4 regions of the Xenorhabdus doucetiae genome follow, and region 1 is predicted to be linked to each of the others. Evidence: predicted binding sites of a transcription regulator. Region 1 holds the regulator's gene; each other region holds the start of a gene.
The links. Region 1 encodes CRP, which controls carbon source genes, mostly activating them, when cyclic AMP is high. Its sites were predicted from a motif close to ATGTGANNNNNNTCACAT; they were not measured.
Positions count from the first base shown of each region.

Region 2: udp (uridine phosphorylase) is a predicted target of CRP. The motif match lies at 2,697-2,714, and genes of this name have one in related genera.
Region 3: XDD1_RS06715 (CidA/LrgA family protein) is a predicted target of CRP. The motif match lies at 1,613-1,630, and genes of this name have one in related genera.
Region 4: serA (phosphoglycerate dehydrogenase) is a predicted target of CRP. The motif match lies at 2,786-2,803, and genes of this name have one in related genera.

Region 1 is NZ_FO704550.1:3,880,961-3,886,624, reverse strand. It holds gene XDD1_RS16975 (aspartate aminotransferase family protein) at 1-932, shown strand, start outside; gene crp (cAMP-activated global transcriptional regulator CRP) at 996-1,628, opposite strand; gene XDD1_RS16965 (phosphoribulokinase) at 2,109-2,978, opposite strand; gene XDD1_RS16960 (YheU family protein) at 3,044-3,262, opposite strand; gene XDD1_RS16955 (LysE family translocator) at 3,396-4,001, shown strand; gene murP (PTS N-acetylmuramic acid transporter subunit IIBC) at 4,002-5,444, opposite strand; gene murQ (N-acetylmuramic acid 6-phosphate etherase) at 5,472-5,664, opposite strand, start outside.
Region 2 is NZ_FO704550.1:3,395,121-3,400,784, reverse strand. It holds gene XDD1_RS14800 (GntP family permease) at 1-1,005, shown strand, start outside; gene XDD1_RS14795 (GntP family permease) at 1,285-2,670, shown strand; gene udp (uridine phosphorylase) at 2,835-3,590, shown strand; gene XDD1_RS14785 (tyrosine-protein phosphatase) at 3,707-4,489, shown strand; gene XDD1_RS14780 (DedA family protein) at 4,566-5,096, shown strand; gene rmuC (DNA recombination protein RmuC) at 5,240-5,664, shown strand, end outside.
Region 3 is NZ_FO704550.1:1,445,531-1,451,194, forward strand. It holds gene cdd (cytidine deaminase) at 1-201, opposite strand, end outside; gene XDD1_RS06710 (CidB/LrgB family autolysis modulator) at 451-1,146, opposite strand; gene XDD1_RS06715 (CidA/LrgA family protein) at 1,140-1,559, opposite strand; gene metG (methionine--tRNA ligase) at 1,708-3,735, opposite strand; gene apbC (iron-sulfur cluster carrier protein ApbC) at 3,915-5,027, shown strand; gene udk (uridine kinase) at 5,416-5,664, shown strand, end outside.
Region 4 is NZ_FO704550.1:3,173,722-3,179,385, forward strand. It holds gene zapA (cell division protein ZapA) at 16-321, shown strand; RNA gene ssrS (6S RNA) at 467-650, shown strand; gene XDD1_RS13780 (5-formyltetrahydrofolate cyclo-ligase) at 703-1,299, shown strand; gene serA (phosphoglycerate dehydrogenase) at 1,356-2,597, opposite strand; gene rpiA (ribose-5-phosphate isomerase RpiA) at 2,869-3,528, opposite strand; gene XDD1_RS13795 (LysR family transcriptional regulator ArgP) at 3,708-4,613, shown strand; gene XDD1_RS13800 (oxidative stress defense protein) at 4,610-5,344, opposite strand; gene argO (arginine exporter ArgO) at 5,437-5,664, opposite strand, start outside.

The DNA of each region.
Region 1 (5,664 bases):
CGCAGAAGGTCTTTTTCGCTAATTCAGGCGCGGAAGCCAATGAAGCCGCCTTTAAATTGGCTCGTCGTTATGCGATTACTCGCCATCATCCCAATAAAACCAAAATTATTGCTTTTCATCAGGCGTTTCATGGACGCACCTTTTTCACTGTTTCGGTCGGAGGACAGCCAAAATATACTGAAGGATTTGGCCCCAAACCGGCGGATATTATCCATGTGTCTTTTAATGATTTGGATGCGGTCAGAGCGGTGATTGATGATCACACTTGTGCCGTTGTCTTAGAGCCGATTCAAGGGGAAGGGGGCGTCACACCTGCAACAATGGCGTTTCTGCATGGCGTGCGTGAATTGTGCGATAAGCATCAGGCTCTGTTGGTTTTTGATGAAGTGCAAAGTGGGATGGGGCGTACAGGCAAGTTGTATGCTTACCAGCATTATGGCGTACAGCCGGATATCTTGACGACCGCAAAGGCGCTGGGCGGCGGTTTCCCGATCAGTGCGATGTTAACGACCGATACCATCGCGGCAGCTATGGAAACCGGCGCGCATGGCACGACGTATGGCGGAAATCCGTTGGCTTGTGCTATCGGCTGCGTTGCGCTGGATATTATCAACACGCCAGAAGTGCTGGCAGGCGTGGAAAAACGTCACGATATGATCATCCATGCCCTGGAAATGATGAACCAAAAATATGGCATTTTCCACGAATTTCGTGGCAAGGGTTTGCTGATTGGGGCGGTATTGCAAGCAGAATATCAGGGTAAGGCCAGAGAAATCTTGCAGCAAGCGGCGGAGCTGGGATTGGTGTTATTGAGTGCGGGAGACAGCATTTTGCGCTTTACCCCTTCATTGATCATTCCTGAGGATGACATCGTCGAGGGCATGATACGGCTGGAGATGGCGATATCCCGATGGTTAACCCAAAACAGGTGAAGCCATAAAAAAGCCAGTGCGAAGTAACAGGTTGCACTGGCTGGATTTCAGGTTTATCGGGAATTAGCGTGTCCCATAAACCACGATGGTTTTACCATGTGCGGAAATCAGGTTTTGATCTTCGAGCATTTTCAAAATACGGCCAACCGTTTCACGGGAACAACCCACAATCTGCCCAATTTCCTGACGTGTGATTTTGATTTGCATACCATCAGGGTGCGTCATTGCATCCGGCTGTTTGGCTAAATTGAGCAACGTCTGGGCGATACGGCCGGTCACGTCCAGAAAGGCTAAGTTACCTACTTTTTCGGAAGTGGTTTGTAGGCGACTCGCCATCTGAGCAGATAAACGCATCAGAATGTCAGGATTGACCTGAATTAACTGGCGAAATTTCTTATAGGAAATTTCAGCCACTTCACAGGCACTTTTTGCCCGCACCCATGCAGTACGTTCTTGCCCCTCTTCAAACAATCCAAGTTCACCGATAAAATCTCCCTGATTTAAATAAGAGAGAATCATTTCCTTACCTTCTTCATCTTTTATTAGAACAGCAACTGAACCTTTAACAATGTAGTAAAGCGTTTCTGCTTTCTCGCCTTGATGAATAAGCGTGCTCTTGGATGGATATTTGTGAATATGGCAGTGTGACAAAAACCATTCAAGAGTAGGGTCTGTTTGTGGCTTGCCGAGAACCATTCGCTTTATCCTCTGTTGTTATTTCTGCCCTTATGATGTGAGAAACTGGGTTTCTCTTCAGGCTGGCTTTATAAAGTCAATAGCTTAACATATAACTTGCTGAAAAACTGACAAACGGGAACTTTATATGGATTATCAGGATACGAGAATGCTGGCATATTGATCTTAATCCATATACCTTGCCAGTCCACGTTTGTAGCCTTGTTTGTAACACAGGAAAACGTTTCTGTCTCCTCCTGTATCGCTTCAGCCTATTAAACGGGTTGTCAGATTACCAGAAGTTTGGCAAAAAAGACGGTCTTGTTGATTTTACATTTATTTCTATCACCTAATTTATTGTTAAAAAACGGTCTATTTATTTAAATGAAACAGGTAACGTTATTTTTTGTTACCTGCTTTATTAAAAATAGACTCGTCATTAATAAACGACTTTCGTCTTGCGAGCGGCAACTTGAAGTTCATAGGATATAAATAGGAAAATTATGAGATTTTTTTGCCTTCCAGTAATTGCTTAACCAGCGGCGCCATAATTAATTCCATTGCCAGCCCCATTTTTCCTCCGGGAACGACAATAGTATCTATGCTGGAAATAAATGAACCCTGAAGCATGGCCAGCAAATAAGGGAAATCAATTTGAGTGAGACCGCGGAAGCGGATCACGATAAAGCTTTCGTCCAGTGAGGGAATAGCCTTGGCAGAGAAAGGGTTAGAGGTATCAACGGTAGGAACACGCTGGAAATTAATGTGGGTACGTGAAAATTGGGGAGTGATATAGCGGATATAATCATCCATTGAGCGGACAACGGAATCCATGACCGCTTCTCTGGAATGCCCGCGCTCGCTGGTATCACGGATGAGTTTTTGTATCCACTCCAGGTTGACGATAGGCACAACGCCAATCAACAGGTCAACATGGCTGGCGACATTGTGTTGTGGCGTGACAACCCCCCCGTGCAAACCTTCATAAAACAGCACATCTGTGTTTGACGGCAAGGGTTCCCACGGTGTGAAAGTCCCCGGCAATTGGTTATAGGGGACGGCTTCATCATAGGTATGGAGATATTTTCGGCAGCGACCATTGCCCGTTTCCCCATAGTCAAAAAAGGTTTTCTCCAGCATGCTGAAATCATTGGCGGCTGGCCCAAAGTAGCTGATATGTCTGCCCTGTTCTCTTGCTTTCCGAATCTCGGCATCCATTTCAGGACGAGTATAACGATGGAAACTATCCCCTTCTATCAGTGCGGCGGTGACGTCAAATTGCTGGAAAATCTTGCGAAAGGCGACACTGGTTGTGGTGGTTCCTGCGCCACTGGAGCCAGTGATTGCGATGACGGGATGTTTGGCAGACATGAACAGACTCCTTATCAATAAAATTGGCGGATCAGTCAATCAGAATGAATAAAGCAAGCGGAACCTCATGGGCGGAACGTCGCTTTGGGCAAGATATTAACGGTTTCATGTAATTCAGACCATACCAACAGAACCTCACCGCGTTCAAGCTGATGTTTGACATCCTGCACTTTTTGTTCGAGCGTTTTTTCCTGTTCGCCGTAATCCGTCCCTTCCCGCAGGACAAAACTTTCAATCAAGTTGAGGAGTGTATGGGTTTCCAATTGCTGCCACGGGATGATCATCGTGATTGCTCCTGATAATGCGCTGATACTTTATAGTGAATTGATTTCATGATTAGTTATCTTGTGTGTGAAATAACATACTGCTATTTTCTCGCAAAGAAATGTTAACTTGGGGTGGGAGGGGAATCTACCCATGACTGTAAGCCTGATATTTTCACTCAGTATATTTATGTTTATTTCCGCTGTCACACCGGGTCCAAACAATTTGTTGCTGACCTCATCGGGCGCGAATTTTGGTCTCCGCCGCTCCATCCCGCTTTGTCTGGGTATTGTGTTGGGAATGCAGACCATTTTGCTGCTGTCTGCGTTTGGTGTTGCCGCGTTACTGCTGATTTATCCTGCCATTTATACGGGGTTGAAAGTGCTCGGATGCCTGTATTTATTATGGCTGGCCTGGAAAACGGCCACTTCGCATTATCAGCGGCTGGACACGACAACCTCGGCAGGTGCTCCAATCAAAATTCATCAAGGTTGGCTATTGCAGTTTTTGAATCCGAAAACCTGGTTAATGGGATTGGGGGCAGTCAGTAGTTACAGTCTGGCCGGAGCGCTCTATAACCACTCCATTTTTGTTATCAGTATCGTGATGCTTATCGCCAATCTGCTCGCGGGTGCCCTCTGGCTGGTTCTCGGTTCACTGATTGGCCGGTTACTGGGAAGCCGCCGCGCGTGGTTTATATTCAATATCACCATGGGGGTGCTGACCGCCGCGTGTGTGCCTTTAATCTGGTTTGGCTGATCAGCTCAAATCGATATTCTTGCTGCCGAAGAATAATGTGAGTATGAAGCCCGCGATATAAGCGACGATCAGCCCGGCACCATAGACTGCCATGCCCGTGAAAATGCCACTGTTGGATGTCATCAGTGGCAGAGCAACCAGCCCGGAGGGGCCGAAAACACTATTTAATCCGACAGGCCATCCCCACCAAGCCATCAGGCCGATAAAGAACCCCCCTGTGGCACCACCGAGGCAGGCTGTGACAAACGGTTTGACGCGGGGAAGGGTGACGCCATAAATCAACGGTTCCCCAATTCCCAGAAAACCCGGAATGATGGCTCCTTTGATCTGAGTGCGCAGCACAGCGCCTTTTGCCGCTTTGACATATAGCGCCAGTGCGGAGCCGACTTGCCCCGCTCCTGCCATTGCCAGAATAGGGAAAAGAGAATTGAACCCTTGTGACTCCATCAGCGCAAAATAGACGGGGATAAAGCCCTGATGCACACCAAACATCACGGCGATTAAGAACAGTCCTGCCAAAACGGCTGTGCCGAATGGATTGCCATTCAAGTTCACGAATAACCATGACATCACGCTGAACAGATAACTTCCGACAGGCATAATGACGATAAATGTGACGGCGCCCATGATAAGCAGGGTCATTGCGGAAGTCAGGATCATATCCAGATCAGAGGGCATGATGTTGCGGATCTGTTTTTCCACCCAAGCGCCAAGAATAGCAGCAATCAACACCCCGATGATATTGCCTCGTGGGTCAATGGCGAAGCCAAAGAAATGACTGATACCGGAATAGAACCCACTGGTGGCTTCGGCGTGATAACCCAGTACAAATAGCGATGCGATGATGGCTCCGTTAACCCCTGAGCCGCCAAAGGCTTTTTGTGCATTGTAGCCAATCAAAATGCCCAAGAAGCTGAACATGCCTTTGCTGAAAATTTTCATATAGCCGACCATCTCAATCAATATGGCGTTGGGATGGGGCACTTCTTTGATAAGAACCTGCTCCAGCAGGGTAGCAAAGCCCAATAACAGGCCGACCGCGATAAATCCGGGGATCAAGGGCGTAAAGATTGTGGCAAATTTTGCCAGAAATTTATGGACGGAGCGGGTTTGTTTTTCTTTGAGCTGTTTTTTATTGGCAGTGGCGATAGCTTTTAACTTGTCAGGATGAGGAGCGGCAGAGGGAGGTTCACTTAACAGCGTTTTCATCCCGTCTGCGGCTGTTTGGGCTATGCCGGGGCCAAGGACAATCTGGAGCTGGTCATCTGTCTCTATGACGCCCAACACCCCGGCAATTTGCTTCAACCTGAATATATCGGCCAGTGAATCATCCCGTAGCGTCAACCGCAGGCGGGTCATGCAATTTCCACAATGTGCAACATTGCCCGTCCCGCCAATGGCGTCGAGTATCTCGGCCAACATTTCCTGACGCATTTTAGCCATGTATAACCCCTTCTCAAGAGGCAATGATTATCGGTCTGTTGAGATAGCCGGCCGGATCAGCCCTTGGTGCTCTGCCAGTAATGCTTTGGCCTCTTCGGCACTGACGCCCGATAAAATCATTACGATTGCGGTTTTGCAGTGACCACCACAGGCGCTCAGGGCATGTTCTGCCATTTCCCTGCTGCACTCAGTGGCGGCCATGACAATGTTTTTCTGACGT
Region 2 (5,664 bases), 490 kb from region 1:
CTCTATCCGCTGGTGAAGGCACTGGCGAAACAAGGTAAACGAAATTTACTGACATTGGGGGTAGCGCTGGCAGGAGGGTTGGTGGTAACACATCATATTGTTCCTCCAACGCCGGGACCGCTCGGTGTGGCTGGAATATTCGGGGTGAGTATAGGCTCAATGATGCTGGCAGGTATGGTATTGGCTGTACCCTGTGTTATTGGCATTACTTTTTATGCAAAGTGGCTAGAGACTAAATATCCTGAATATCAGTTTGCGGATACAGAAGAAAATTTGCAACAGATCCATCAGCATTATATGGAAGAAAAAGCTAATAAACGGTTACCAAGCTTATTTCTTTCTCTTTTGCCTATTATTGTGCCGATTATTCTGATTTTAATTAAAGCGATCAATAACATGATATTGGGAATGGATGGGTTTGTTGGAAAAGAAAAGTATTTCTATTTTCAGCTCCTTGATTTCCTTGGTACACCGATTATCGCACTGGCGATCAGTGTCTTGCTGGCAGTTTATACACTTATACCAAAAATCAGCAAACACGAAGTCATTGAACATTTGGAGTCAGGGGTACAAACAGCAGGTATAATTCTATTGGTTACGGGTGCGGGTGGGGCACTGGGAGCCGTGTTGCGTGAAAGTGGTACGGGAACTCTTTTAGCACAACAGGTTGCCAGCCTACCAATAACGCCGGTTTTGATCCCATTCATAATTGCTACATTAGTACGCTTGGTTCAGGGGTCCGGTACAGTAGCAATGATAACTGCGGCTTCCATTTCAGCCCCCGTAATCAGCCAAATACCCGGTATCAACATGTTACTGGCGGCTCAGGCAGCAGCTATAGGCGCACTGTTTTTCAGCTATTTCAACGACAGCCTATTCTGGATGGTCAACCGGATGATGGGCATTAAAGACGCAAAACAGCAAATGATCGTCTGGTCAGTACCGACAACCATTGCGTGGGGAATTGGATTGTGCGGTATATTGGTTCTTAACCTCATTATGTAAATCATCATTATTCAACCTCGCTCTGACAGTGACCCATTTTACTCCGGTCGCTGTCAGACACTTTTCCAGCAATCTCCTTCTTTCCATTGCAATTTTCACTCCCCGTCGCTTCGTTTTCATCGTTTTTCAACTATCCCTGTCTTGTAAAATCGCCCAACGCGCTATGAAGGCAGGTGCTTGCGATATACTGGTGGCGCAGGTTTTTGGCCAGCAGTGATTTATTCAGCGATGCCGTTCGTGCATTTATTGCCAGTAATACAGATTTGATGAGGTTTTATGATGGAGTTTTACATTCCAATGATTGGATTGGGCGTGGCGGTATTTACGCTGATTTTTCTGGTCTTGCGTACTCGCGTTCATGTGCTTATTGCCATGTTAATGGCGGCCATCATCGCCGGGATATCCGGTGGATTGACGATGAGCAATGTCGTTGAGGTAATGACGAAAGGATTTGGTTCGACATTAGGCAGCATCGGTATTGTGATTGGATTGGGATGTATGATGGGGCGGATATTGGAAGTCTCTGGCGCAACGGAACGGATCGCCTATAGCCTGATTCAATGTCTGGGGAAAAGACGTGAAGAGTGGGCCTTGGCGATAACCGGTTATATTGTCAGTATCCCTATATTTGTGAATTCGGCTTTTGTGATCCTCTATCCGCTGGTGAAGGCATTGGCGAAACAAGGTAAACGTAATGTCTTGTCCCTTGGGGTGGCGCTGGCTGGTGGGTTAGTGGTCACTCACCATATCGTTCCCCCAACGCCGGGGCCGCTTGCGGTAGCCGGAATATTCGGCGTGAGTATCGGCCAGATGATGCTGGCAGGCATGATACTGGCGGTTCCCTGTGTGATTGGAATCACCTGCTATGCAAAGTGGTTGGAGACGAAATATCCTGAATATCAGCTTGATAATACCGAAGAAAATGCAGAGAGTTTGCAACAAGCTCATCAGCGTTATCAGGCAGAAAAAGAGCAAAAACCGCTGCCGAGCCTGTTTCTTTCCCTTTTGCCGATTGTTGTGCCCATTATTCTGATGTTTATTGGCGTCATTAATGGAATGGTACTGGGAACGGATGAATTTGCTGGCAAGGAAAATGCTATCTATTTTCAGATGCTTAATTTTCTGGGATCACCGATTATTGCGTTGGCAATCAGTGTACTTCTGGCGGTTTATACCCTAATGCCAAACGCCAGTAAACACGAAGTCACCGAACATTTGGAAACCGGGCTAAAAAGTGTGGGCATTATTTTGTTGGTGTCAGGCGCGGGAGGGGCATTGGGCGCGGTATTAAACGAAAGCGCCACCGGGACAATATTAGCGCACTATGTTGCCAGCTTGCCAATAACTCCCGTTTTGATCCCGTTTATCATCGCAACGCTGATACGCATAATCCAAGGTTCTGGCACGGTAGCAATGATAACCGCTGCTTCCATTTCAGCGCCTATTATCAAGCAGATACCGGATGTGAATATGTTAGTAGCGGCGCAAGCCGCGGTGATGGGTACCCTGTTTTTTAGTTACTTTAATGACTGTTTTTTCTGGGTGGTTAACCGGATGATGGGAATTACCCATGTGAGGCAGCAGATTATCGTCTGGTCGATTCCTACCACAATCGCATGGGGAATTGGATTATGTGGTGTACTGCTGCTTAATCTTGTCATGTAAATAGCGATGGCTATTTTCTCTGTTAAATGTGATTTAAATCACAAATATGTGTATGCGTTTCTTTATGAAGTTAATTAAAGATGATTTAAATCACTAAAAAGTGTCAGAGTATTGACTAAATTTAGGTATTCATATTTTGAATCATGCCCGTTGAGGAGTCTGATATGTCTGATGTATTTCACTTAGGTATCACCAAAAGCGACCTGCAAGGCGCGACGCTGGCGATTGTGCCAGGCGATCCTAACCGTGTTGAAAAAATTGCACGACTGATGGATAACCCGGTACATCTGGCTTCCCACCGTGAATTCACCACCTGGCGTGCAGAAATTGACGGAAAGGCCGTTGTGGTTTGCTCTACCGGCATCGGCGGCCCCTCAACATCGATTGCTGTAGAAGAACTGGCACAATTGGGCGTGCGTACTTTCCTGCGTATCGGTACAACGGGGGCGATTCAGCCACATATTAATGTCGGCGATGTCTTGGTTACGACCGCCGCGGTACGGTTGGACGGCGCCAGCTTGCACTTTGCCCCAATGGAGTTCCCAGCGGTGGCTGATTTTGCGTGTACCAATGCACTGTACGAAGCCGCAAAAGCCTCAGGCTCTGCGACGCATGTGGGTATTACTGCCTCTTCCGATACCTTCTATCCAGGACAAGAGCGTTACGATACCTATTCCGGCCGTGTGGTTCGCCGTTTTCAGGGTTCTATGCAAGAGTGGCAGGAAATGGGCGTAATGAACTTTGAGATGGAGTCAGCAACATTACTGACGATGTGTGCAAGTCAGGGATTGCGTGCGGGGATGGTGGCCGGCGTGATCGTTAACCGTACCCAACAGGAAATCCCGGATGTTGAGTTGCTGAAAAAAACAGAAAGCAACGCGCTGGGAATTGTTGTGGAGGCCGCTCGCCGCCTGCTGTAATGCCTTTCATCAAGGGTCAGAGCATTCTGGCCCTGTCGTTTATGTTCTCTTCCCTTCATGGCAAAATCTGTTAATGTCATAACATTTTGTATCTTTTAATCGCAACAAGAGTAACTATGACCACAACATTGCTATCTCATCCTTCACTGCTTCCTTTGAATGGCGGCATTAATTTTCGTGATTTAGGTAATAACACACTGAATAATGGCGCTAAAATTAAATCAGGATTGTTATTTCGTTCCGGTTCACTGGATAAGTTGACAGAAAACGATCAGGCTTTTTTAGTCAGCAAAAACCTTTTACAGATCATTGATTATCGTGATAACAGCGAAATCATGGATAAACCCGATCAGGTATGGCAGGGAGCGCATTATCACCATGCGCCGGCCAATCCGCTTGCCAAAGAAGTGGATGCCAATCTGGATAAGTTAGGCAAGGAGATACTGGAGCAATTCGACGCGAAAGTCTTTATGTCTCGCTTATATGAATTGTTGCCCATCAATAACCCGGCTTATAAAACGTTAGCGACCTTATTGCTGCAACCAGAGAAAGGCGGGATTGTACAACATTGCGCGGTGGGTAAAGACCGGACGGGTGTTGGTTCAGCACTGGTTTTATTCGCATTGGGGGCGGATCTGGCTACGGTGATGGAAGATTATTTGTTGACCAATGTCACATTGGCACCGTACCGGGACTATTTATTGAATGAACACGCAAAAATGATGAGTGAAAGCGTAGTTGAAAAATTTGCCTATGTTTATTCAGTCAGGGAAGAGTTTTTAATGACTGCACTCAATAGCATTAACCAGCATTATGGCAGCGTGGATATTTGGCTGGAAAAAGATATCGGGCTGGATATGGCTGCGCGCGAAAAGCTACAAGCGTATTTTCTTGAATAAAAATATCAGGTTAGCATTGAGTTGATTGCTCAGGGCTAACCGATGACATCCCACTGATAATACAGGAAAGATTAATGTGAGTCTGCATGACATCATCGAACTGGTCGTAAACTTCGTAAAAGCCCATGAAATTTGGGCAATTCCCATCATTTTCCTGCTGGCATTTGGTGAATCGCTGGCATTTATTTCCCTGTTATTGCCGGCAACAATCATTTTGCTGGGATTAGGCGCATTGATTGGTGAAAGTGGGTTAACTTTCTGGCCAATCTGGGTGGCTGCGGCCGCCGGCGCTTTCTTTGGTGATTGGCTCTCTTACTGGTTTGGTTTTCATTACAAAGAAAATGTCGGCAAGATGTGGCCGCTTTCCCGCCATCCCCAAACCTTGGTGCGCGGACATCGGTTCTTTGAACGATGGGGAGTATGGGGTGTTTTCATTGGGCGTTTTTTTGGCCCGTTAAGGGCGGTTGTACCGTTGGTGGCGGGGATTTGTGCTATGCCAAGACGCCATTTTCAGCTCGCCAATTTCGCTTCTGCCTTGATTTGGGCATTCGGTATCTTAGCTCCGGGCGCATTTGGCCTGCGTTGGTTAGCCGAATGGATGGGATAATTGCGAGCCGCTTTGCAAACTGAAAGAAAGCCATAAAAATACTCTGGACATCTATACAGCCTCTACTTAACTTACATTTATTACAGCGGGTAAATCAAAATGGTGTTAGTGAGGGTGTTTAGGTGGATATCCAGTGGTTGTATATGCTAATTGGCGGCTTGAGTGGATTGCTGGGCGGAGGGATCTTCGTCTGGCTTTCTGTTCAGCAGAGAATCCGGCAAAAAGAGCAGGAACTGCGTGAATTATATAGCCAACTGGCGGTCAGCCATGAAAAGCTGGAACAATCCCATTATTGGCGTACTGAATGTGATCAACTAAACCAGGCGTTGTTGGCTCAACGCGAAATTAATAGCGTGCAGGAAGCGGAATTACGCGAATGGAGTACCCGGCTTGAAGAAACCCGGCTGGCCGCGGAGGAAAAACAGCGTTTATTGATCAACAGTGAACAACGATTAAGTAGCCAATTTGAAAACCTCGCCAATCGCATCTTTGAACATAATCAACGCCGTACCGACGAACACCATCGCCAAAACCTTAATACTCTTTTGATGCCCTTTCGTGAACAACT
Region 3 (5,664 bases), 1.8 Mb from region 1:
AGGCGCCAGGGAGCAGGCTGCGGCAAGCGGCAATAAAGCCAGTGCCAGTGCCTGTTCATCAAATCCGCTGATCTGTTTGATGGCTTCCACTTGCTCTGCTGTCAGCATAGCTGGAAAATCGTCACTGCCAAGATAAGGCAGTAGCGCTTTTTGCAATCTGGGCGCAATTTCCGGCCAAATAGCGTGAAAACGAGCTTGCATAGAATGATCTCCATATTAATTGAAGATCATTCTAGGACGTCTTTTCAGGTTTGCAATGTGATAACAACCATAAAATTAGTGAAATTGGTGTAATAAAGATATTATTTTAGTGATTTATATCAAATTTTTAATATCTCAGTGGATTTGTTCACTTTTACGTTACGATTTCATAACCATTCCAATCACTATGATTGGTTGCAACAGCCATGAATCACTTCACCTCTAATAGCAGAGTCATTTGTGGAATAATTAACCAAACAGATGCAGTAATATCGGGAATAGAAACGGTGCAATCAGTGAGGTAATAATGCCGCAGGTCATTAAGGCCAGCGAACTGTATGCCCCTTCAATATGGTCCATTTCCGCACAGCGAGCCGTTCCCACGGCATGGGAGGCAGTACCCATTGCCAACCCCCGTGAAGCCTGTGTTTTTATTTTTAGAAAATTAAATAGATTGTGACCAAAAATAGCGCCCAAAATACCGACTGCAATGACACAAGCTGCGCTAATGGCAGGAATTCCGCCAATGGAAGTGGCCACCGCCATCGCAATGGGGGTCGTTACTGATTTAGGCAGGACAGAGGCGGCAATTTCAGGCGTAGCACCTGCCCATAATGCGATGGCAGTCCCCGTGATCATGGCGACCATGCTGCCAATAAAACAGACGCTAATAATGGATTTCCACTGGGCGCGGATTTGATGTAGCTGTTCATACAGCGGGAAAGCCAAGGCGACAACGGCAGGTTGCAACAAATCGTTCAGTATCCGGCTGCCGGCAAAATAGTGTGCATAAGGTGTATGCGTCATCAGCAGCAAGGGAATGATAACGGCCATGGATATCAATAAGGGATTAAATACCGGCAGTTTGAGCCAGACGGACAGCTTTTTGGCACAATAAAATACAATCAGAGTTAACGGCAATGACCACCAAATATGACTTAACATTTTTCTTTCTCTTCCGGCTTAGGCTTAGTACCAATAATGATGCGTTCACGATGAACATAGTGGGAGCAGTAAGCAACGACGACCATAACAATGACGGTACTAACGACACAAGAAAGGAGGATCGGCAGCATCTGTTGGCTAAGTTGTGGATAATAATCCATGATCCCCACTCCAATGGGCAAAAAGAGCAGTGTCATGTTTTTCATCAACAGACTACAGCCTGGTTTTACCCAGTGTGAGGGAATAATTTGGAATGCGAGTAAACAAAACAGAAGCAGTAAGCCAATAATGCTGCCGGGGAGAGAGAAAGGAAGTCGTGCTGAAATGATATTCCCCGCGATCAGGCACAAATAGAGCAACGCAAATGCGCGCAGGTATTGCCAACCTATCATCAGCACATTTTGGAAAGACATCATCAATTATTCCTCAATATAGCGAGGGTCTTATCATACGACTAACGTTGTAAATGTGCCATACATCACATAAAAAAGCGGGCCTTTTGGGGAGCCCGCTTTATTATCTATTTGATAATTAATAATCTTTGTTAAAGATGTGCCATTATCATTTAACCTGCATACCGGGTTGGGCGCCGCTGTCTGGGCTTAACAGGAAAATCTCTTTTCCACCTGGGCCTGCTGCCATCACCATCCCTTCTGAAATACCGAAGCGCATCTTGCGTGGAGCAAGGTTGGCAACCATCACGGTCAGACGATTTTCCAACGCCTTGGGATCAGGATAAGCGGCACGAATACCAGAGAAGACTTGGCGAGTTTCACCACCGAGATCAAGGGTTAGTTTCAATAACTTATCTGAACCTTCGACAAAATCAGCCTGTTTAATCAGGGCAATCCGCAGGTCAACCTTAGCAAAATCATCAAAGGTGATGGTGTCCTGAATCGGATCATCTGCCAATGGACCTGTCACGGTTTTCTGTGGTTCGATGCTCTCTTTTGAATCCGCAATCATCGCTTCCACTTTCGCCATTTCGATACGATTGAACAGTGCCTTGAAGGGTGAAACGTCATGGTTCAGCAAGGGTTGCTGGATGCCATCCCAAGTCAGTTCAGTATTCAGGAAGGCTTCTGCACGAGTGGTCAAGCCCGGCAGAACCGGTTTCAGGTACGTCATCAGCACACGGAACAGGTTAATGCCCATTGAGCAGATCGCTTGCAGATCCGCGTCACGACCCTCTTGTTTCGCCACAACCCATGGTGCTTGTTCATCAACATAGCGGTTGGCAAGATCGGCCAGAGCCATAATTTCACGGATGGCCTTGCCGAATTCACGGTGGGTAAAGTCTTCTGCAATCACCTGTGCCGCATCGACAAATTTCTGATACAGCGCGGGATCAGCCAGTTGGTCGGCCAGTTTGCCGCCAAAACGTTTATTGATAAAGCCGGCATTGCGCGAAGCCAGGTTGACCACTTTGTTAACGACATCGCTGTTCACACGCTGGACAAAATCTTCCAGATTGAGATCGATATCATCAATGCGGGAAGAGAGTTTCGCCGCATAGTAATAGCGCAGGCAGTCTGCATCAAAGTGTTTCAGGTAAGTCTCCGCTTTGATGAAGGTGCCACGGGACTTGGACATCTTGGTGCCGTTAACCGTGATATAGCCGTGGACAAACAGGTTAGTGGGTTTACGGTAGTGACACCCTTCCAACATGGCCGGCCAGAACAGGCTGTGGAAATAAACGATATCTTTGCCGATGAAATGGTAGAGATCGGCTTTTGAATCTTTCGCCCAGAACTCATCGAAATTCAGGTCACCGCGTTTATCACACAGATTTTGGAACGAGCCCATATAACCAATTGGGGCATCCAGCCAGACATAGAAAAATTTACCCGGCTGATCGGGGATCTCAAAGCCAAAATAAGGTGAATCACGGGTAATATCCCATTGTTGCAGCCCGGCTTCGAACCACTCTTGCATTTTATTGGCCACTTGTTCTTGCAAAGTGCCGGAGCGCGTCCATTTTTGCAGCATCTCGCTGAACGCCGGCAGATCGAAAAAGAAATGCTCGGTATCACGCATTTCTGGTGTTGCGCCGGAGACAACGGAACGCGGGTTGATCAATTCCGTTGGGGAATAAGTGGTTCCGCAGACTTCACAGTTATCGCCATACTGATCTTCCGCCTTACATTTCGGACAGGCACCTTTAACGAAACGGTCCGGCAGGAACATGCCTTTCTCGGGATCATACAATTGGGAAATCGTCCGGTTTTTAATGTAACCGTTCTTTTTCAGTTCCAGATAAATTTTAGAGGCAAGGGCTCTGTTTTCTTCGCTATGCGTAGAGTGATAATTATCATAGCTAATGGCAAAACCAGCAAAATCCTGCTGATGCTCTAGGTTCACCTTGGCAATCATCTCTTCTGGCGAAACCCCAATCTGTTGGGCTTTCAGCATAATGGGTGTACCGTGGGCATCATCGGCACAGACAAAGTGAACCTCTTTGCCGCGCATTCGATGATAACGAACCCAAATATCAGCCTGAATGTGTTCCAGGATATGACCGAGATGAATTGGACCGTTAGCATAAGGTAACGCACAGGTCACCAGTAATTTATTCGCGACGTGAGACATAGTTAGGATCTGACTTCCGTAAAATGAAAAGGGTTTTTGATGTTACCTGATAAGGCGCGTTGTCGCTAGGGTAACGCGAAATCTTCACCACTTTTACTTGTTCCTTATCCGAAGCCGTTGCTTCTGTTATGATGGCGGGACAGTTTTAGGTTGAAGAAGATAAAACAAAAGGAGCCGGGATGAACTCACAATCCCCCGAGCAGACCCATCCTGACCTGCTGAAAGAACAGGTTGCTAAGATATTGGCAACATTCAAACATCCAACATTAGAGCAAGATTTAATTGCGCTGAAAGCACTGCACCAATGCACCATGCTGGATGGGATACTGCATATTGAATTAATCATGCCGTTTGTTTGGAAACGCGCCTTCGAAATATTGAAGAAAGCCCTCACTCAACCGCTGCAATCCGCGACGGGCGCAAAATCGGTAGAATGGCGATTAACCCACGATATTAGCACATTGCGCCGTGCCAATAACTTGCCGGGTGTCAATGGCGTGCGCAATATTGTGGCCGTCAGTTCAGGCAAAGGTGGTGTAGGGAAATCCAGTACCGCGGTGAATCTGGCGCTGGCGCTGGCACAGGAAGGCGCAAAAGTCGGCATTCTGGATGCGGATATCTATGGCCCATCCATCCCCAATATGCTGGGTACAGCCAAAGAGCGCCCGACGTCCCCAGATGGTCAGCATATGGCACCCATTATGGTGCACAGCATGGCAACCAATTCCATCGGCTACCTTGTTACTGATGATAACGCGATGGTATGGCGTGGCCCGATGGCCAGCAAGGCCTTGATGCAGATGCTGCAAGATACGCTGTGGCCGGATCTGGATTACTTGGTGATTGATATGCCGCCGGGGACCGGGGATATTCAGTTAACGCTGTCCCAGAATATTCCGGTAACCGGGGCATTGGTTATCACAACACCGCAGGACATTGCCCTGATTGATGCGATGAAAGGCATTGTCATGTTCCAGAAGGTCAATGTGCCGGTGTTGGGCATTATTGAGAACATGAGCAGCCATATTTGTAGCAACTGCGGTCATCATGAGCCGATTTTTGGTACTGGTGGGGCAGAAAAACTGGCAGAAAAATATCATTGTCAATTACTGGGGCAGATCCCGCTGCATATCTCACTGCGTGAAGATCTTGATCGTGGTGAACCCACCGTGAGCTGCCAGCCTGACAGCGAATTTGCGGATATTTATCGTGAAATTGCGGCCAATATTTCGGCGAAGATGTATTGGCAGGGCGAAAAAATCCCAACTGAAATCTCCTTCCGCTCAGTTTGACTTAAGCCGTCATTTAATTTGAGAAACTGGGCAACTCACCTACGACAAACGCCGTTTTAGTTTAATGCTTTTTGATAGAGCGGCGTTTTCTGGCAATGAATTAAATATTATTTAATTTAATTCATTGCTCCTCTGGTGTTTTATTTTTCCTTGGTTGTAACAGTCAACGAAAGGTATCGGGTTCTATTTGTAGAATATTTTCTGTCAGATGCCTAGAATTGCGGAATTTTTATGCGAAGCGTATCGAAAAAAACGAGACTTATCTTGTTTACTCTGGAATAGAAGTCATTAACTCCCTATAATCCGCCAAACACGGTGTTAGCGACATCGAGTCAGTAAACACCCTATTCCCACTTTATTTTTCTTTTTTGACCAGGTTATTTTTAGTATGGCTGATGAAGCACATAAGTGTACAATCGTAGGTATTTCAGGTGCCTCCGCCTCAGGCAAAAGCCTTATTGCCAGCACACTTTATAAAGAATTACGGGCTCAGGTTGGTGACCACAATATCGGCGTTATTCCAGAAGATTGCTATTATAAAGACCAAACCCATACCCCGATAGAAGAGCGTTATAAAGTTAATTACGATCACCCAAATTCAATGGATCACAATTTATTATTCGAGCATCTTCAGGCA
Region 4 (5,664 bases), 710 kb from region 1:
AATCAGGAAGGTGTCATGTCTGCACAACCAGTAGATATTCAGATTTTTGGGCGGTCATTACGTGTCAATTGTCCACCAGAGCAGATTGAAGCATTGCAAGCTGCGGCGGAGGAACTTGATCAGCGTTTGAATAACCTCAAAGAACGCACCAGAGTCACTAACACCGAGCAACTGGTTTTTATTGTGGCACTGAATGTCTGTCACGAGTTGGCACAGGAGAAGATGAAAACCCGTGATTATGCTTACAATATGGAACAAAAAATAAAAATGCTCCAGCAGAGCATCGAAAAGGCACTGTTAGAGCAAGGTAAGATTACCTGATACGCCTTACCCGTCCAATTTTGTTGATAAATCAGGCAGTAGTCACTATAGATTAATATAAGCAGTTGCTTTCTTCATTTAGTTCCATACAATAGGCTTCATAGCATTGCTTAGAGCCTATTTAGGTAGTTTAAGCAGCAAAAAATTTTCTCTGAGGTGTTCGTCAGCAGGTCAGTCCCCTGAGCCGATATTTCATATCTATAGAATGTGGTGCTCCGTTTCTTGTGAGCAGGCTTGGCTAGACCAAGAAGCCTAATAGCAACGACTCTGCGTTCACCTTGAACCAAGGGTTCAAGGGTTACCACCTGCAACGGCATCTTGGAGAACCTCCCTTTTTATCTGTTTTGTATCCTTTTCTGCATTCATTAACAGGCAGGTATCATGCAATCAGATTGTTTCCTTTCTCTCCGCCAATCCATTAGAAAAAAAAACCGCCAACGGCGTCAAAGCCTGTCCCGCGAACAACAACAGCAATTTGCCCGGCAAGCCGTTAGACAGGTCATGGCTCACCCTAAAATCCAGCAAGCTGATAACATTGCTCTCTATCTCTCTTTTGATGGGGAACTAGACACACGTCCGCTCATTCAACAGCTTTGGCAGCAAAATAAACAAGTCTACTTGCCAATATTGCACCCTTTCAGCCGGAATCACCTGCTGTTTCTCCGTTATTGCCCCGACACGCCCCTTGTTCGTAACTGCTTTAATATCGAAGAGCCTCAGTTGGATGTCCGGCAGGTTTTACCGATCTCTGAACTTGATATCATGTTTATTCCACTGGTCGCTTTCGATGGTACAGGCCAGCGTTTGGGGATGGGAGGCGGTTTCTACGACAGAACGCTCGCAAAGTGGCAACAACAGCATTTTTACCCGATTGGATTGGCACACAATTTTCAGTTAGTTGAAAAATTACCCAGCGCGAGTTGGGATATCCCCCTGCCGGAGATCATTACACCAGAAAAAGTCTGGCGATGGATATGAACCGCTGAAGGATTAACCGGGGCCATTTGTCTTTAATCGCCCCGGTTGGTTAAATCTTAGTAAAGCAGGCGAGAACGGATCGTGCCCGGCAGGGCTTTCAGTTTCTGCAAGACCAATTCAGCCTGAGCTGAATTTTGCGTCGTGATATCTATCACCACATAACCAATATCGCTGTCAGTCCGCAAATATTGCGCATCAATATTGATCGCTTGCTCCGTGAACACCTGGTTAATGCTGGTCAAGATACCCGGTCGATTTTCATGGATATGCAGTAATCGGTTCGTATCTTTGGCATGAATAGGGAGTGAAACTTCCGGAAAATTAACCGCTGATAATGTCGAGCCATTGTCAGAATATTTGACCAGTTTACCTGCAACTTCATAACCGATATTTTGTTGGGCTTCTTGCGTCGACCCGCCAATATGGGGAGTCAACAGTACATTATCAAACTTACTTAATGGAGAGATGAAAGGATCATTGTTGGTTGCGGGTTCATGAGGAAAAACGTCAATCGCTGCGCCAGAAAGATGCCCGGTTTCCAGTGCTTCGCTAAGTGCAGGAAGATCGACGACCGTACCCCGTGATGCGTTGATCAAAATGGAACCCGGCTTCATCAACTCTAATTCTGCCGCCCCAATCATATCCTTGGTTGAAGCCGTTTCAGGAACATGCAAGCTTACAACATCACTCATATTCAATAATTCAGATAAATGATGAACTTGCTGTGCGTTACCCAATGGCAATTTATTTTCAATATCATAGAAATAGACATTCAGGCCAATATTTTCAGCCAAGATGCCAAGCTGTGTACCAATATGCCCGTAACCGATAATGCCTAATTTTTTCCCACGCGCCTCATAGCAGCCTTTTGCCTGCTTATCCCATATCCCATTGTGTGCTTTTGCATTCGCTTCAGGAACACGACGCAACAGCAACAACAGCTCACCCAATACCATTTCAGCGACTGAACGGGTATTGGAAAAAGGCGCATTAAATACCGGGATACCACGCTTTGCAGCGGCTTTCAGGTCAACTTGGTTCGTACCAATGCAGAAACACCCGACGGCAACCAGCTTTTCCGCTGCGGCAAAAATTTCTTCGGTCAATTGGGTACGGGAACGAACGCCGACAAATCGGGCATCACGAATCGCTTCTTTCAACGCTTCAGGCTCTAATGCCCCTTTGTGATACTCAATATTGCTGTACCCTGCTGCTTTTAAGCTGTCTACTGTGCTTTGATGAACCCCCTCCAGTAGCAGAAATTTAATTTTGTCCTTTTCTAACGATACCTTAACCATTTGCCCGCCCTACTCGTTGTTAACTTTCATAACGCATATCGATTGCACCAAAATAACAAAAAAAACGGTAACAGCAATACAATCGTTTGCTTATATTACAGAATAAGCAACAGTAAATAAGTTGTTATGCAAAGTAAAATAATTCGTTATGGGATATCGAAAGGATATTGAGGTTTTTTTGGGAGAAAATGTGATATATCTCACCAAATTTTCTGTTTTGAATAAATACAAAAATATTTTGAGGGCAGACTATTCTGCCCTCAATAAGTGATTATTCGGTGAGCGTCTTAACGCCATCCGCCGTACCGACCAGTACCACGTTCGCGCCGCGATTGGCAAAAAGACCTACAGTGACCACGCCAGTAATGCCATTGATTTTATTTTCCAGCCCAACGGCATCAACAATAGAGAGATTGTGAACATCCAGAATATGATTGCCATTATCGGTCACGACGTTTTCACGATAAACCGGTGTCCCCCCCAATTTCACCAGCTCACGTGCCACATAAGCGCGTGCCATTGGGATAACTTCAACCGGCAGGGGGAATTTGCCTAACACATCGACTTGCTTGGACGCATCAATAATGCAGATAAATGTCTTCGCAACCGCCGCAATGATTTTTTCCCGGGTCAATGCTGCGCCGCCACCTTTGATCATCTGCATTTGACCATTAATTTCATCAGCACCATCAACATAAATATCTAGGGTGTCAACTTCATTGCAATCAAACACAGGAATGCCGAGACTTTTCAGTTTCTCAGTCGATGCTTCTGAACTCGATACCGCACCTTCAATTTTGTCTTTGATAGTGCCTAACGCATCAATAAAATGCGCTGCGGTAGAACCTGTACCCACACCGACAATAGTGCCTGGTTTAACGTATTCCAATGCTGCCCAACCTACTGCTTTTTTCAGTTCGTCCTGAGTCATATCGATCACAGCCTATAATCAGTTACAAGGAAAAATCTGACGGCTAGTATAAACAATATTGGCTCATCCCATGAAAAAATATGGCATAGTTCTAGTGGCATAATGCTAGTTAGGCCACATAATGGTTTTAATATTGAGCCATAACCCCAGAAGAGCAAACGCGGAGAATCTTATTTTTAATGAAACGTCCTGATTACCGATCACTGCAAGCGTTAGATGCCGTGATCAAAGAACGTGGCTTCGAGCGAGCAGCGCAAAAACTTTGTATCACCCAATCAGCGGTATCACAGAGGATCAAGCAGTTGGAAAATATGTTTGGTCAACCGCTATTGGTACGCACTGTGCCTCCCCACCCCACCGAACAAGGGCAAAAGCTGCTTGCGCTGTTGCATCAGGTTGAACTGCTGGAAGCGCAATGGCTTGGTGATGAAAATGGTGATCAGATCCCGTTACTGCTTTCCCTTGCGGTCAATGCAGACAGTCTGGCGACGTGGCTTTTACCGGCTCTCCATCCGGTTTTGTCCGATTTGCCTATTCGGCTCAATATTCAAGTGGAAGATGAAACCCGAACCCAAGAGCGTTTGCGGCGTGGCGAAGTGGTCGGCGCGGTGAGTATTCAGCCACAACCGCTGCCAAGCTGTTTGGTTGATAAATTAGGTGCTCTGGATTATCTGTTTGTTGCCTCTCCCGCGTTTGCAAACCGTTTTTTCCCGAATGGCGTTACACGTTCAGCCTTGCTGAAAGCACCGGCTGTGGCATTCGACCATTTAGATGATATGCATCAGGCATTCTTGCAACAGAATTTTGATTTATCGCCGGGAAGTGTGCCCTGCCATATCGTGAATTCTTCCGAAGCATTTGTCCAACTGGCAAAACAAGGTTCAACTTGCTGTATGATCCCACACTTGCAAATCGACAAGGAATTGAAAGCCGGTGAGCTAGTCGATCTCACGCCGGGATTATACCAACGCCGTATGCTGTATTGGCATCGTTTTGCCCCTGAAAGCGGAGCGATGAGAAAAGTCACTGACGCCCTGCTAAAACTAGGGCGCCAGATGTTACGTCAGGAAGATAAAATCAATTAACGCTGTAATTCAAAAACGGCATCAACGTGATCAGAAAACTCAATATTCTGTGGTGCATAAGTTTCACTGGCTGAGTCAGCAGCGGGTGATGACAACAGGGCTGTCTGGTATTTCAGACGGCTCATGGGTTCAGGCACAGCATCAGGCGCACGATAGTTAATGCTATATACCGGGCCTAACTTACCGTTGAATCCCTTGGCCAATACCGTCGCTTGTTGGATAGCATTCTCGATAGCTTTTTGTCTGGCTTCATCACGATAGCGTTGCGGATTATTAACACTAAACTGAACCGAGTTAATCTCATTCAATCCGGCTTTCAGGGCACCATCCAGTAACGTGTTCAGTTGTTCCAGCTTGTGAACTTTCACTTCAACTGAACGTGACGCCCGATAACCGGTAATACTGGATTTCCCCGTCTTTTGTTCATATTGATATTCTGGTTGAGTGCGTAAGTTGGCGGCATCAATATCTTTCTTGTCGATGCCACTGTTTTTCAGAAAATCAAAATATTTCGCCACACGTTGATCGACGTTTTTCTTTGCTTCTGCCGCACTCTTTTGAGTTTCGCTCACATGGATTATCAATGTCGCCATATCCGGCGTTGCTTTAACTACCGCGTTGCCAGAAGTGGAAATATGTGGGATAGAGAGCAAGTCAGCAGCGGAAGCCGTCATGCAGGAGACGCTTCCCAGAGCCATTATCGCGGCCAATACCAGTGATTTGCGTTTCACAAAACCTCCTTAAATACAGCAAGATTAGGTTAGTAAGGTGCTTTCAGAAACATTAGCACAATCTATAGACGATCTATAGAAAAGTATTGCCATCAATAAAAAATCTGTATCCCTTTCCTGATGAGGCTCCAGGCGATATACCACATCACACAGGCAACAAAAATATTGATGATGCGTTGCGCTCTGGGCTGATTCAGTACAGGCGCAAACCATGCAGACAACAATGACAAGGCAAAAAACCAACTGATCGATGCCATTACCGCCCCAGTGGTAAACCATGGCCTAAGCTCGGCAGACAATTGTCCTCCTATGCTTCCCAA